3 linked regions of the Saccharicrinis fermentans DSM 9555 = JCM 21142 genome follow. The main gene of each other region encodes a partner of the protein of the gene in region 3 in a complex. Links are inferred from orthologs where the notes say so. Each region holds a gene or a part of one and is shown on either strand. Other genes may lie near its edges.

Region 1 (4,694 bases), 1.4 Mb from region 3 along the record:
CAAAATAGATGGATACCCTGTAATATCTTCAACTGCGGTTACTTCAACACCTAAATCTTCGATAAAAGTTTTAGTACCACCGGTACTGTATAATTGAACACCAAGCTTATCCAACGTTTGAATGATTTCGTCTAATCCATCTTTATGAAAAACAGAAATAAGCGCTGATTTTATTCTTTTTGAGCTACTCATTTTTTAAATATTATACGATATTGAAAATTTTTAATGTTGAATCGAAGCATTTTTCAAGTAGAAACTATAGATACGTCTTCTTTATATGTTTTGTTACACAAATAAATACGTAAAAATGCTTCACTTCGGGCAAAATTAAGAAAATAAGCACATTTATCAAGGTAGTAATTAATTTTCTTGATAGTTTTATGGTGAATAAGAAAAGGTGATATGATAATCGTATTTAAATTTATAAAGGAGAGCTTACTTTTTGCATGGAATGCACTCACTTCAAACAAGCTTAGAACAATTCTAACTTTAAGTGGGGTTACCATTGGCATATTCTCCATCATTTCGGTATTTACTTTAATAGATTATCTGGAAAGTCGCATCCGGGATAGCATTCAATCACTGGGCGACAATGTGGTTTACGTGCAAAAATGGCCATGGACACCTCCGGAAGGCGAAACAGAATACCCATGGTGGCGTTATATGAACCGTCCCTTGCCCACACTCAATGAGCAAAAGGTGATTGAGCGTCATTCGCAACTGGCCGCTTCTTCCACATTTGCCATATCGGCACAAAAGAAAATAATTTTTGAAGCTAATTCCTTCGACAAGGTCCAAGTTCTTGGAGTAAGCAATAGCTTTGATCAAAACTGGAATTTTGAGATCAGCCGCGGACGCTATTTCACCTCTTTTGAATCCAGTAAAGGAAGTAACATTACAATTATTGGTGCTGATATTGCAGATGAACTATTCCAGGACACAGATCCCATTGGCAAGCGGATAAAGATGGCGGGCAGGCAGTTAACGGTAGTGGGTGTCATCCTTAGACAAGGAAAAGACATCTTTGGCAATAGCCTAGACACCAACATTATCATACCCATACAGTATGCCAAAAATATTTTTAACATACGCAGTGAGCGCGTTCAACCATTTATTGTAGTCAAGGCCAAAGAGAGGGTTAACACAGAAGACTTAATGAGTGAATTGGAAGGTATATTGCGGGCCGAGAGAAAAATAAAACCCCAGCAGGGCAATACCTTTGCCCTCAATCGAATGAGCATTATCCAAAAACAATTTGACGACTTATTTGGCATATTAAATATCGCGGGTGGTTTTATTGGATTCTTTGCCATATTAGTGGGGGGATTTGGAATTGCCAATATCATGTTTGTATCGGTAAAAGAACGAACACGTATCATAGGGATTCAAAAAGCCTTGGGTGCCAAACGAAGATTTATCTTATGGCAGTTTCTATTTGAAAGCATCTTTCTCAGTCTCCTGGGAGGAACCACAGGCCTGGCCCTAATCTTTATCATCATACAGATAGCCAACTCTCTCTTTGACTTAAGCATACCACTCACTTTTTGGAATATCTTTCGCGCTTTGTTTATATCCATATTCCTGGGCATTATATCCGGATATATACCATCCAATAGCGCCAGTAAATTAAATCCGGTGGACGCCATCAACAATTGATTATATACAAGAAACCTTCTGGCGACAAGCCTGTGTCTCCGGAAGATTTCTTATGTAGTCTTTCCAAGAAAACTCCAAATACTGCGTTATTCTCATTTTTGAAACAGTCATTTACAATCAGTAAACTCCTTGGTTTCAAAAATATCGAAAGCCTTGTCTTTGAAGCTTTCTTATCAAAGACAAAAAATAGTAGTTTTCTTGCAGCCACTATGTATTTATAGAACACAAAGATCCGCAATATATTTTCCGGATTAGATGGACAATATACTAGTCAACTCCACCAAAGAAGGGTTCAGTTTCTTTTTATTTTTCAAGGCCTGATTAAAAGGAATATGGGTAATTTCTTTATTCACCAATCCAATCATAATACTTTTTTGGTCATCAACCAGTGCTTCAATGGCCGAAACCCCCATACGACTTGCAGTCACTCTATCAAAGGCCGTTGGTGATCCTCCACGCTGTATATGTCCCAGGATGGTAACGCGGGTATCATAATCGGGATATTCCTTCTGCACCCTTTCGGCCACATGAATAGCACCTCCGCTAATTTTCTCTCCTTCTGCCACCAAAACAATGCTACTGCTCTTATCCTTATTAAATCCCTTTTCTAAAAAGGTATACAACTGTTTAAAATCGGTATCTATCTCAGGAACCAAAATAGCCTCTGCTCCTGAGGCAATACCACTACGAAGCGCCAAAAAACCAGCATCACGCCCCATCACCTCAATAAAAAAGAGTCGGCTATGTGCACTGGCTGTATCCCTAATTTTATCCACGGCTTGAACAACCGTATTCAAAGCTGTATCATAACCAATGGTATAATCCGTGCCAAAAAGATCATTATCAATGGTTCCAGGAATACCAACAATAGGAATATTATATTCCTGACTAAAGATACGGGCTCCGGTAAATGTTCCATCACCACCAATCACCACCAGGCCATCCACACCACTCTTTTTCAAATTCTCAAAGGCTTTTTTACGACCTTCGGGTGTTCTAAACCCTTCGCTCCGTGCCGATTTTAAAATAGTACCGCCCTGATGAATAATATTACTTACCGACTTGGAAGTCATTGGCTCCATTCTATCCTGAATCATGCCATGATACCCTTGTTTAATGCCCACCACTTTAAGCTTATTAAATATGGCAGCTCTCACGACTGCCCTAACAGCAGCATTCATTCCCGGAGCATCCCCTCCCGAGGTCAACACTCCCACTTTTGTAACTTGTCCCATAAAGTTTATTTGTCTTTTGTTATCATTTTAATTTGTCGGGCTACATTTTCCATTAACCAAGGGGGCGTAGAGGTAGCGCCGCTAATGCCAACAGATCTTATAGCAGGACTAAACCATTCTTTTTTCAATTCATCCACGTCACTCACAAAATACGAACAGCGATTCGCCTCCAGACATTTAGCAAAAAGCATCCTAGCATTACTACTTTTCTTTCCGCCCACAAAAACCATTACATCATGCTTTTGGGCAAAAAGCACGAGCTTTGGTAGTCGACCGGCCACTTGCCGGCAAACGGTATCATATGACTTAAACTCGACCTGAGCACTGATGTTTTCTTTCAGATAGCTTGAGATACGCTTAAACTCATCAATGCTCTTGGTTGTTTGCGCATACAAATGTGTCGCCTTGCTAAGGTCGATTTTTTCAATCTCGTCCATCGATTCTATTACAATAGCTTCGTTTTCTGTTTGTCCAAGCAGACCAACCACTTCGGCATGACCTGCCTTACCATAAATAACTACCTGACCATTCTTTTCTTTCAACTCCATCCATGAGTTTTTAATTCTCTTTTGAAGTTTCAATACAACGGGGCAAGTGGCATCAATCAGTTGAAGGCCCAGATCCTTGGCCTTTTGATAAGTAGCAGGAGGCTCACCATGTGCCCTTATCAGCACTTTTTTACTTACCTTACTTTGCAAAGCAATATCAGCTATCGATCTCAACCCTCTCTTTTCGAGTCTCTCCACCTCCATGTTATTATGAACAATATCCCCCAAACAATAAAGGATATCATTATTTTCCAACGCTGTTTCCGCTGCTTCTACCGCTTTTACAACTCCAAAGCAAAAACCTGAAGCAGGATCAATTTCGATGTGTAAAGATGACATTTTATGGATATTTTTTTTACGCTATGAAAGGTGCTGTGCACAAAAGTTAGAAATCCTCGACGAATCCTTTTTAACATATATGCACCATCCTCACTGAATCAACTTTCTATTTCTTAGTTCCCGAACAATAAAATCGAGTTGCTCTTCTTTGCTCATCTCTCCATTGTCCAATACAATCGCATCCGCTGCTTTTCTCAATGGGCTTTCCTTGCGTGTTTCGTCAATATGATCACGTTTTCTTACATTTTCCAATACTTCTTCAAAGCTAATGCGCTCATTTTTTTCCTTATATTCTTTAAACCGACGTTCTGCTCTTATGTGCGGCGAGGCTGTCATAAACAACTTCAAATCAGCATGGGGAAAAACCACGGTACCAATGTCGCGTCCGTCCATTACAATGCTATCGGTTTCACCCATCTTTTGTTGTAGTTCAACCATTTTTTTCCTCACAAATCCCAAGGCGCTTATTGCACTCACATGATTACTCACATCCAAACCTCTAATTTTATCTTCTACTAACTTACCGTTTAGATAAGTATCGTTGGCTTTCGTTTGGGCATCAAACTTAAAAGAGATGGTGATCTCACTCAAGACTTTTTGTAACAAATCCTCGTCTATACCCCCTCCTTTAATAATATTATTCTCCAATGCATAGAGAGTAACGCAGCGGTACATGGCTCCTGAATCGATAAAAATGATATTCAACAATTTAGCTAGGTCTTTGGCCACAGTACTCTTTCCGCACGAGGAATAACCATCAATGGCAATTACCACTTTTGAGTTCGTATCAGTCATTAATAAAATATTTGAGCCCGTAAAAATACTATTTTTGTGTACTGATGGTACAAATTTCTGAAATTAAAGCCGAAAAAAACGCGAGAAAGTTTAGAACAATAGATCACTATCTCTGAGAAAC
Region 2 (4,786 bases), 2.0 Mb from region 3 along the record:
GCGTATAAAAGAAACCATTCTTAAACCAGGAAATTCCAGAAAACTTAACCCATTGAATATGGTCGTCCAATAATTTACCACTTTCTATATCCTTCACAAATATTTCCCGCCAATCGGAACCTCCTCGCGAAATGGTATACCCCAAGTACCTACCATCGTCAGATATACTAAATGATCCCAGAGACACAGTCCCATCTTCTGAAAGCTTATTAGGATCAATCAATACTTTTTCTTCGTCATCAGTTGTTTTTTTATAATAATAAATAGATTGGTTTTGAAGTCCATCATTTTTAGCATAAACCAACAATTCTGCCTTTTTAAAAGGCGTACCTATCTTTTCATAATTCCAGATTTGGGTTAGTCTATCTTCTATCGCTTTCCTGTAAGGTATCTGATCCAGGAATGCATCTGTTACCTTATTCTGTTCCACCACCCAATCTTTTGTTTCAGCCGACATATCATCCTCTAACCATCTATACGGATCAGAAACCTCCGTACCAAAATATATATCCGTTGTATCTACCTTCTTTGTATTTGGATAAGTAAGTTTTTCCATTGTAGTACTTGTATTACAGGCCACCATCGCAATACCGATAGTCACGCATGTGAGTTTATTGATTAAATGAAGGTTCATATAATTATTTTTAAGTAGTCTTTGAAGAGTCAAAAAAGTTTTCAACCCTCAAAATTCCCATGAATAAAACAGGTTAAAATATTTGGTTCTCTTTACGCATTCTTTCCTCCTTAAACTTTCCTGCAAACCATCCAATCATCACCCCTACAAGCCACCCCAACACAACACCTCCTTTAAATGATTCCAGATGAAACAAAAGCACCCACGCTCCGCCTACACCAAGTCCCAATGCCATTCCCACAACTGTATAAATGGATAATACCAAGCCCTTAGGCCGAATGGCATGCGTCGCCTTCAAATGGCGAAGAACCTCTCCAACTAACTCATCAAAATCGGCAGAATAGCTATTTCCATCATTAAAAAATTCATCTAAATGTTCCGTTGCTTCCTGTAACTTTTTCCAATACATTTTGCATTCTGGGCACTCTTTTGCTTTTTCAGAAAGAAGCTTTCCCATCCGAGGTAGCACTTCAAAATTAGAGAAAACCCCTTGTACTTTAGGAATGCGGGTTGCTTTTTCTTCCAAGGCATCTAGCCACTGGTCATACAGTAATAAATCAGTCATTTCAATCAGCTTTCAGTACACAATTTTACGAATTCAATTATGCATTTAAGTTAGCGATAAATAATTTAATTTCTTAGTCATAAAAAAAGGCCTTACGGCCTTTTTTATATCATTTTTAAATAAATTTACTCTATTCTAGTTGGACTTACGTTCCGGACGAGGTAATAAGGCTTTGCGAGAAAGTTTTAATTTCCCTGATCGTTGATCTACTTCAATCAACTTAACCTCTACCTCTTCACCCTCTTTTAGTACATCTTCAACTTTTTCAAGACGTTTCCACTCTATTTCAGAAATATGAAGCAATCCTTCTTTTCCTGGCAATATTTCAACAAAAGCACCAAAAGGAACGATTGACTTAATTTTTCCTTTATACACCTCACCTACTTCTGGCACAGCAACAATACCTTTTATTTTGGCCATTGCGGCGTTAATAGCAGCTGCATTATCAGCAGAAACACTTACTTTACCAATATCTCCGTCTTCCTCTATGGTGATTGTAGATTCGGTAGTGGCTTGTATTTCCTGAATAATCTTTCCTCCCGGTCCGATCACTGCACCAATCATATCCTTAGGAATATTAATTGTTTCAATTCGAGGTGCATGTGGCTTAAGATCTTCACGTGGCTCATCCATCGTTTCCATGATCTTATCCATAATATGCAAACGTCCTTCTCTTGCTTGTAAAAGCGCTTTTTCTAATACTTCGTAAGAAAGGCCATCCACTTTAATATCCATCTGCGTAGCCGTAATACCATCTCTGGTACCAGTTACTTTAAAATCCATATCACCTAAATGATCCTCATCTCCTAAGATATCAGACAAAACAGCAAAGTTTTTGTTTTCATCGGTTATCAGTCCCATAGCAATACCTGTCACTGGTTTTTTAATGGGCACACCAGCATCCATCAAAGCCAATGTACCAGCACATACGGTTGCCATAGAAGACGAGCCGTTAGACTCCAGAATATCAGACATGATACGTATGGTATATGGATAATTATCCGGAAGCATATTTTTCAATGCTCTAAAAGCCAGGTTACCATGACCTATTTCACGTCGACTTGTACCTCTAGAAGCTCTTGCATCACCAGTTGAAAAAGGAGGGAAATTATAATGTAATAAAAAACGTTCTACTGTTTTATTTAACACATCATCCACAATCTTCTCATCCAATTTGGTACCTAAGGTAACAGTAGACAAGGACTGAGTTTCTCCACGTGTAAAGATAGCTGACCCGTGAGGACCCGGAAGATAATCCACCTCACTCCATATAGGACGTATTTCATCCGTTTTACGACCATCCAAGCGTACTCTTTCATCCAATACACAACGACGAACCGCTTCTTTTTCCACATCGTGATAATATTTACCGATCAAAGCCAATGGAACTTCTCCTTCTTCAGCATCAGCATAATTATCCGCAATATATTCTTCCTTGATAGCCGCAAACTTATCTGCACGTTCATGCTTAGGAAGACCAGCTTTGGCCACTTCATAAACTTTATCGTAAGTAGCAGCTTTAATATGCTCTTTTAGTTCAGCATCATTTTCTTCGTGATTGTAAGACCTTTTTTCAGTCTTACCAACCTCTTCCATCAACTCTATCTGTGCTTTACACTGAACCTTAATGGCTTCATGAGCAACTTTCATAGCTTCCAGCATTTCCTGCTCTGAAACCTCTTCCATCTCTCCTTCAACCATTAAAATATTCTCGATGGTAGCACCCACCACAAGTTCCATGTCAGCTTCTTCAATTTGTATGCGTGTTGGGTTCACAACCAGCTCACCTTTTACACGAGCCACACGTACTTCGGAAATGGGTCCGTTAAAAGGAACATCTGAAACAGCTAATGCAGCTGAAGCTGCCAATCCGGCTAATGCATCCGGCATATCTTCTTTATCACCTGAAATCAAGTGGATAGTCACAAATGTTTCTGCATGATAGTCTTCCGGAAACAAAGGACGTAAAGCCCTATCAACCAAACGACAAACCAATATTTCATTATCAGAAGGACGCGCCTCTCTTTTCATAAAACCACCAGGGAAACGACCAATGGCCGAAAACTTCTCTTTATATTCTACTGACAGTGGCATAAAATCAGTACCCGGCATGGCATCCTTAGCAGATACCACTGTAGCCAACAAATAAGTGTTGTTCATTTTTACAACGACTGCACCGTCAGCTTGTTTTGCTAATTTTCCAGTTTCAATGGTAATGGACCTTCCATCACCCAGATCAATCTTTTTTTCAATTGGAGTAATCATATTTCTTTCTTTATCTCTTTTTATCGTCCCAAATATATGCAATCTGTTTCTATTATAATTAGATAAGATGATTTATTTTTAATACGATAAGATTGTAATGTTTTTTTCGTTCATTTTTTCTTGAAATCGAGCAGATGGCCTATGAGATACACAAACTATTTCACAAATACACTTTTGACCACCCCTTTCCTTTCTCGGATGGTTCCTAAATAATCTTTGCAAATAACTCCAAATACTGCATTATTCTCATTTTTGAAACAGCCATTTACAATCAGTAAACTCCTTGCTTTCAAAATATATTGAAAGCCTTGTCTTTGAAGCTTTCTTATCAAAGACAGCTTTACTTCTTATTCCATTCTTTAATTTGCTGTGCACAAACAACACACCAAAGCGCTCACTTGTACTATTACCATGCCCTATCAATCAAAAAAAGGTAATCCATTCAGGATTACCTTTTTCTTTTTTTTTAGCCGAGACTGGAGTTACTTACGTAATCCTAATTCTTTAATTAAATTACGGTAACCTTCAATGTCTTTAGCCTTTAAATAATCCAAAAGGCTACGACGCTTACCAACTAATTTAACCAAAGCATGCTCTGTGCTATAATCTTTCTTATTAACCTTTAAATGTTCGGTTAAGTGAGCGATACGGTAGGTAAATAATGCTATCTGGCCTTCTGTGGAACCAGTGTCAGTATTCGACTTTCCGTACTTCTCAAAGATCTCTTGCTTTTTTTCAGCTGTCAAGTACATGTGTATATATTTAAAAAATTTGCGGTGCAAAGATAATCAATAAATTACAAGTTACAACATATTCGTTAGCAAAAAACATCAAAAACTGTAATTGGATAATTTGTTGGTTAAGTTGGATGGAATATATATTTTTAGACCAAACATTTCGTAAAAAATCTATGCGTTCTTTTCGCTTTCAACTATATTTAACTTCATGGATCACCTGCTTGCTCTTCACACAAACGATAGTAGCACAGAAAAAGTTAGCGGAGATCAAATACAACGAAGTGATCAATCTGATCAATCATTATGAGCATAACAGCTTGTATAATTTCAAATCACACCCTACAAACCGACTAAACAATCAAGGAATAAATGGCTTTATACTTGATTTACAACTCAGCAAAGACAGCAATAAGATAGAAGTACTTCATCAAAATAAAAAATGGATCACCGACTTCGCCACTGTTTGTGATTCTCTTGCAACATACTGCCAGCAAGACACCCTTCATGTGCTAAGCATATTTTTTAACTACCACTTTGATCCTAAGCTCCTTGTTCATTTTTTAAAATCTCACCCCATCCATCAAC
Region 3 (4,745 bases):
CTCTGATAGGAGATTCATGATTAAATAGAATACCATTACAGGCATAAATACCATAGGCCTCACGATAATTGACAGTAATCCAGTACCCATACATCTTAGCTACTGCATAAGGTGAACGTGGATAAAAAGGTGTTTTTTCAGACTGCGGTACCTCTTGAACCAAACCATATAGCTCACTGGTTGAAGCTTGATAAAACTTTGTTTTCTTTGTTAAACCTAATAATCGGATGGCTTCCAGTATACGGAGAGTACCAATTCCATCGGCATTTGCTGTGTATTCAGGAGTATCAAAACTTACGGCCACATGCGACATCGCAGCCAAATTATAAATTTCATCAGGTTGGGTCTCCTGAATAATCCGTATTAAGTTGGTTGAGTCCGTTAAATCTCCATAATGCAGAAAAAAGTTTTTGTTATCCACATGAGGATCCTGATATAAATGATCTATCCTATCGGTATTAAAAAGCGATGAACGACGTTTAATCCCATGGACTATATATCCTTTTTTCAGTAAAAACTCCGACAGATAAGCTCCGTCTTGTCCGGTGACTCCTGTAATTAAAGCAACTTTTGCCATGATATTTTTAATTATGATGATTTGATATTTATATTTATTTCGAAAGAAAATGCCAGTACCAATCAATTGCTTCACGCAATCCTTCTTTTACGCTATACTGAGGACGATAATCCAATAGTTGATTGGCCTTTTTAATAGAAGCTAGCGAGTGAGGAACATCCCCCACCCTTTCCGGTCCGTAAATAATTTGCACATCTTTAATACTGGAATCATATGGCGACAAATACTCTTTCAGATATTCAATGAGCTCATTCAATGATGTTCGTTCACCAAAGGCAACATTGTAAACAGTATTTACAGCTGCCTTATTATTAACTACAGCAGCCAGTTGATTAGCCTGCACAACGTTATCTATAAAAGTAAAATCCCGTGAAAAGGAACCATCGCCATTAATCGTTGGAGACTCGTGGTTAATCAAGGCTTTCACAAATTTAGGAATCACCGCAGCATAAGCTCCATCTGGATCCTGACGCCTTCCAAAAACATTGAAATACCGCAGTCCAATCAGTTCTAATCCATACAATTTACCAAATACATCCGCATACAACTCATTGACAAACTTAGTCACTGCATAAGGAGACAAAGGTCGACCTATCACATCCTCTTCTTTGGGCAATGATTCACTATCGCCATAGGTTGAAGAGCTAGCGGCATACACCACCCGTTTAATACCTGCATCTCTTGCGGCGAGGACCACATTTACAAAGCCGGAGATATTAACGTCATTGGTCGTTTTGGGGTCATTAATGGACCTAGGAACAGATCCCAATGCCGCCTGATGAAGCACCACATCGCAACCATCAACAGCTTTATCACAATCTTCCCGATTACGGATATCGCCTTCCACCAATTTAAAAGATGAATTTTTGAGGAAAGGTTCGACGTTTATCCGTTTTCCTGTGGAGAAATTATCCAAGCAAACCACATTGTTATTTTGCTTTAGTAACCTTTCTATAAGGTTAGAGCCGATAAAACCGGCTCCACCTGTAACTAAAACTTTTTTATTCTCTAAAATAGATTCCATAAAATTATTACGTAGGTATAGATACAAGCCCCAAATTAGGAATCTTTCATCACCTTCACTAATTATTTATGACCAACACACTATTATTTAGCGTAATTAATCGCTCTTGTTTCACGAATCACGGTAATTTTAACCTGTCCTGGATAAGTCATCTCTGTTTGAATTTTCTTGGCAATTTCGTAAGAGAGTGTTTCCGCATCTTTATCACTTACCTTTTCACTACCTACAATCACACGCAATTCTCTACCAGCCTGAATAGCATATGTTTTTAACACACCTGGGTAATTTAAGGCGAGACTTTCCAAGTCTTTCAATCGCTTGATATAAGAATCCACCACTTCACGACGGGCACCTGGGCGGGCTCCGGAGATAGCATCACAAACCTGAATAATAGGTGCCATCATGGTAGTCATTTCAATTTCATCATGGTGAGCACCAATCGCATTACAAATATCTGGTTTCTCTTTATATTTTTCTGCCAATTTCATACCCAAAATAGCATGTGGCAATTCTGGCTCCTCATCAGACACCTTACCTATATCGTGCAACAGTCCTGCTCTTTTTGCTTTCTTAGGATTCAAGCCCAACTCACTAGCCATAACAGCACACAAGTTAGCTGTTTCGCGGGAGTGCTGTAGTAAATTTTGACCGTAAGAAGAACGATATTTCATTTTACCTACAAGTTTAATCAATTCAGGATGCAATCCATGAATACCTAAATCAATGGTAGTTCGCTTACCTGTTTCAATAATTTCTTCCTCTACCTGTTTACGTACTTTATTAACAATCTCTTCGATACGTGCAGGGTGAATTCTTCCATCGGTTACCAGCTGGTGCAAAGCCAATCGAGCAATCTCGCGTCGCATAGGATCAAAAGCACTCAAAACAATGGCTTCAGGGGTATCATCCACAATAATTTCCACTCCAGTGGCCGCCTCTAATGCACGAATATTTCTACCTTCACGACCGATGATTCTTCCTTTAATTTCATCAGAATCAATATGGAAAATGGTTACTGAATTTTCAATGGCATTCTCAGTTGCAACACGTTGTATGGTTTGTAATACAATTCTCTTGGATTCTTTATTGGCATTAATTTTAGCCTCATCCATAATATCGTTGATATAAGACATAGCCTCTGTTTTGGCTTCAGCTTTCAACGATTCAATCAGTTGGTTTTTGGCTTCTTCAGCCGTTAATCCAGAAATAGCTTCCAACTGTTCAACATGTTGTTTCTGTTGACGATCCAGTGCCTCTGATTTCTTTTCTACAATCTCTAATTGGCTTTCGAGGTTCTCGCGGATAACTTCTGTTTCTTTACGCTTACGAGCTAATTCCTCTTGTTTTTGAGCAAAAACAGATTCACGCTGCTTTAATTTATTTTCTGCCGATAAAATTTTATTGTTCCTGCTATTGATCTCTTTTTCATGATCACTTTTTAACTGCAAAAACTTTTCTTTGGCTTGTAAAATTTTATCTTTTTTAATTACTTCTGCCTTATTTTCGGCTTCACGCAATATTTTGTGGCTTTGTGATTTTAATATTTTACCATATACTAGCCATGTACCCAGGGCTCCCACCAGCAGGGCTACAATTCCAATCTCTATCTCCATTTCAATCGTTATTAAATAAAACAAAACCGCAATCGCCATCACATTAAAGGTAACCAATACCTAAATGTAAAAACAATGCGGATATTATTGATATATATAGTCTATTTTACTCTCTTTCAAGCACATCACTCAAATACTGATCCAGCTCCATAGCTTTTTCAATAATAGGTGACACATCTCTTTTCTCTTCCAACTCAAGCAGTTTATTTACAAACTGTAAAGCAGCCATTCCTAAAAAATCCTGATGATCTTTATCTGAATAGTGTTGTTTATATTGTAATACTTTATCGTTGATCATTTTAGCTGCTTTCCTGATACGCTCTTCCTCGGCACGATCTATCCTTAAAGGATAAAACCTGTCGGCTACATTTACACGTATTGAAAGTTTATCATCCACTGGCAACTAATTATCTGTTTAAAAGAGCAATGCATTTATCAATTTCCCGCACCATTTGGTTAATCCTGATCTTAGCCAAGTGAACGTCTTCACCTTTCGCATCAATCGTTCTAGAAAATTTCAATGTATTGTATTTTTCTTTTAAATCGGTCATTTCTCGAACCGATTCTTCTAATTGTGTGGTAAGCTGATCGTTTTGTGACTTTAAAATCATATTTTCTGATTTAACACTTCTGTAACGTTCAACCAACCGTGATATTTTATCTTGTAAATTGTGTACTATTTCTATATTTTCGTTCCCCATATTTACAAAAAAATGCCATACAAAGTTAACATTGCAATTAAAAAATAAAAACAAAGGCTTACTTTCTTTTCATTATCTGTTTAAGTAATTAAAGTGATGAACTAAAAATTAATGTTTTACCATACAAAAAAAGTATATTCATTTTTTTTATTGGTCATGATCATTACACACATTAGCTAAACAGATTTGGCACTAAGTTGTTTTATAAAACCCAAAATACATACATCAATAGATATGATAAAGCTTTTAAATTTACATATAATTATTTTAACATTAATTACTTCTACTATTTATTCCCAACAAGTACCAAGGGAAACATTTCTATTTCCGATGGACATTACACCCAGTGTAAGTGGTTCTTTTGCAGAATTAAGGACAAACCATTTTCATTCGGGAATAGATTTATCTACCCATGGAAAAATGGGCGTCCCAGTTAAAAGCATGGAAAAAGGCACGGTATCACGCATTAAAGTTTCTCCCGTGGGATATGGGAATGCGGTATATATAAAACATCCCAACGGATATACAACTGTGTACGGACACCTAAGAAACTACGCTCCCAAAATAGATTCAGTAATCACCGCCGAACAGTATAAGATAAAATCATTCGCCATTGACTTCTTTCCTTCAACGGAAATAGAAATTAAGAAAGGAGAAATCATAGGATATTCCGGCAATTCAGGTAGTTCTGGTGGTCCGCATTTACATTACGAAATCCGTGATACAGAAACAGAAGAGCCAATGAACCCTTTCTTTTTTCAAAATAAGATAAAAGATGATGTTCGACCCAAAATAATGAACATCAGGTTATATCCCTTGGATAACAAAAG

Evidence for each region. The genes of interacting proteins can lie anywhere in the genome.
Region 1: rny (region 3) and pfkA share a complex: the UniProt entries of both Bacillus subtilis proteins name them as parts of the possible RNA degradosome complex. The link is inferred for Saccharicrinis fermentans DSM 9555 = JCM 21142 from one-to-one orthologs.
Region 2: rny (region 3) and pnp share a complex: the UniProt entries of both Bacillus subtilis proteins name them as parts of the possible RNA degradosome complex. The link is inferred for Saccharicrinis fermentans DSM 9555 = JCM 21142 from one-to-one orthologs.

The regions. Positions count from the first base shown.
Region 1 is NZ_KI912107.1:3,855,610-3,860,303, forward strand. What follows is about bases 900-3,747. They hold pfkA (6-phosphofructokinase), read right to left. Parts: upstream 2,892-3,747; coding sequence 1,908-2,891; downstream 900-1,907. Other genes in these bases: CYTFE_RS0115675 (ABC transporter permease), read left to right, coding at 900-1,656; CYTFE_RS0115690 (4-hydroxy-3-methylbut-2-enyl diphosphate reductase), read right to left, coding at 2,897-3,747. Also shown: purH (bifunctional phosphoribosylaminoimidazolecarboxamide formyltransferase/IMP cyclohydrolase), read right to left, coding at 1-192; more of CYTFE_RS0115675, read left to right, coding at 403-899; more of CYTFE_RS0115690, read right to left, coding at 3,748-3,778; cmk ((d)CMP kinase), read right to left, coding at 3,869-4,573. UniProt on the Bacillus subtilis protein: Catalyzes the phosphorylation of D-fructose 6-phosphate to fructose 1,6-bisphosphate by ATP, the first committing step of glycolysis.
Region 2 is NZ_KI912107.1:534,154-538,939, reverse strand. What follows is about bases 900-3,839. They hold pnp (polyribonucleotide nucleotidyltransferase), read right to left. Parts: upstream 3,465-3,839; coding sequence 1,335-3,464; downstream 900-1,334. Other genes in these bases: CYTFE_RS0102475 (hypothetical protein), read right to left, coding at 900-1,199. Also shown: CYTFE_RS0102480 (prolyl oligopeptidase family serine peptidase), read right to left, coding at 1-634; more of CYTFE_RS0102475, read right to left, coding at 708-899; rpsO (30S ribosomal protein S15), read right to left, coding at 3,947-4,216; CYTFE_RS0102455 (LamG-like jellyroll fold domain-containing protein), read left to right, coding at 4,333-4,786. UniProt on the Bacillus subtilis protein: Involved in mRNA degradation. Catalyzes the phosphorolysis of single-stranded polyribonucleotides processively in the 3'- to 5'-direction. Necessary for competence development in Bacillus subtilis.
Region 3 is NZ_KI912107.1:2,501,684-2,506,428, forward strand. The notes cover bases 950-3,848. They hold rny (ribonuclease Y), read right to left. Parts: upstream 3,215-3,848; coding sequence 1,685-3,214; downstream 950-1,684. Other genes in these bases: CYTFE_RS0109945 (SDR family oxidoreductase), read right to left, coding at 950-1,601; CYTFE_RS0109955 (cell division protein ZapA), read right to left, coding at 3,321-3,611; CYTFE_RS0109960 (hypothetical protein), read right to left, coding at 3,622-3,825. Also shown: gmd (GDP-mannose 4,6-dehydratase), read right to left, coding at 1-577; more of CYTFE_RS0109945, read right to left, coding at 612-949; CYTFE_RS0109965 (M23 family metallopeptidase), read left to right, coding at 4,150-4,745. UniProt on the Bacillus subtilis protein: Endoribonuclease that initiates mRNA decay. Initiates the decay of all SAM-dependent riboswitches, such as yitJ riboswitch. Involved in processing of the gapA operon mRNA, it cleaves between cggR and gapA.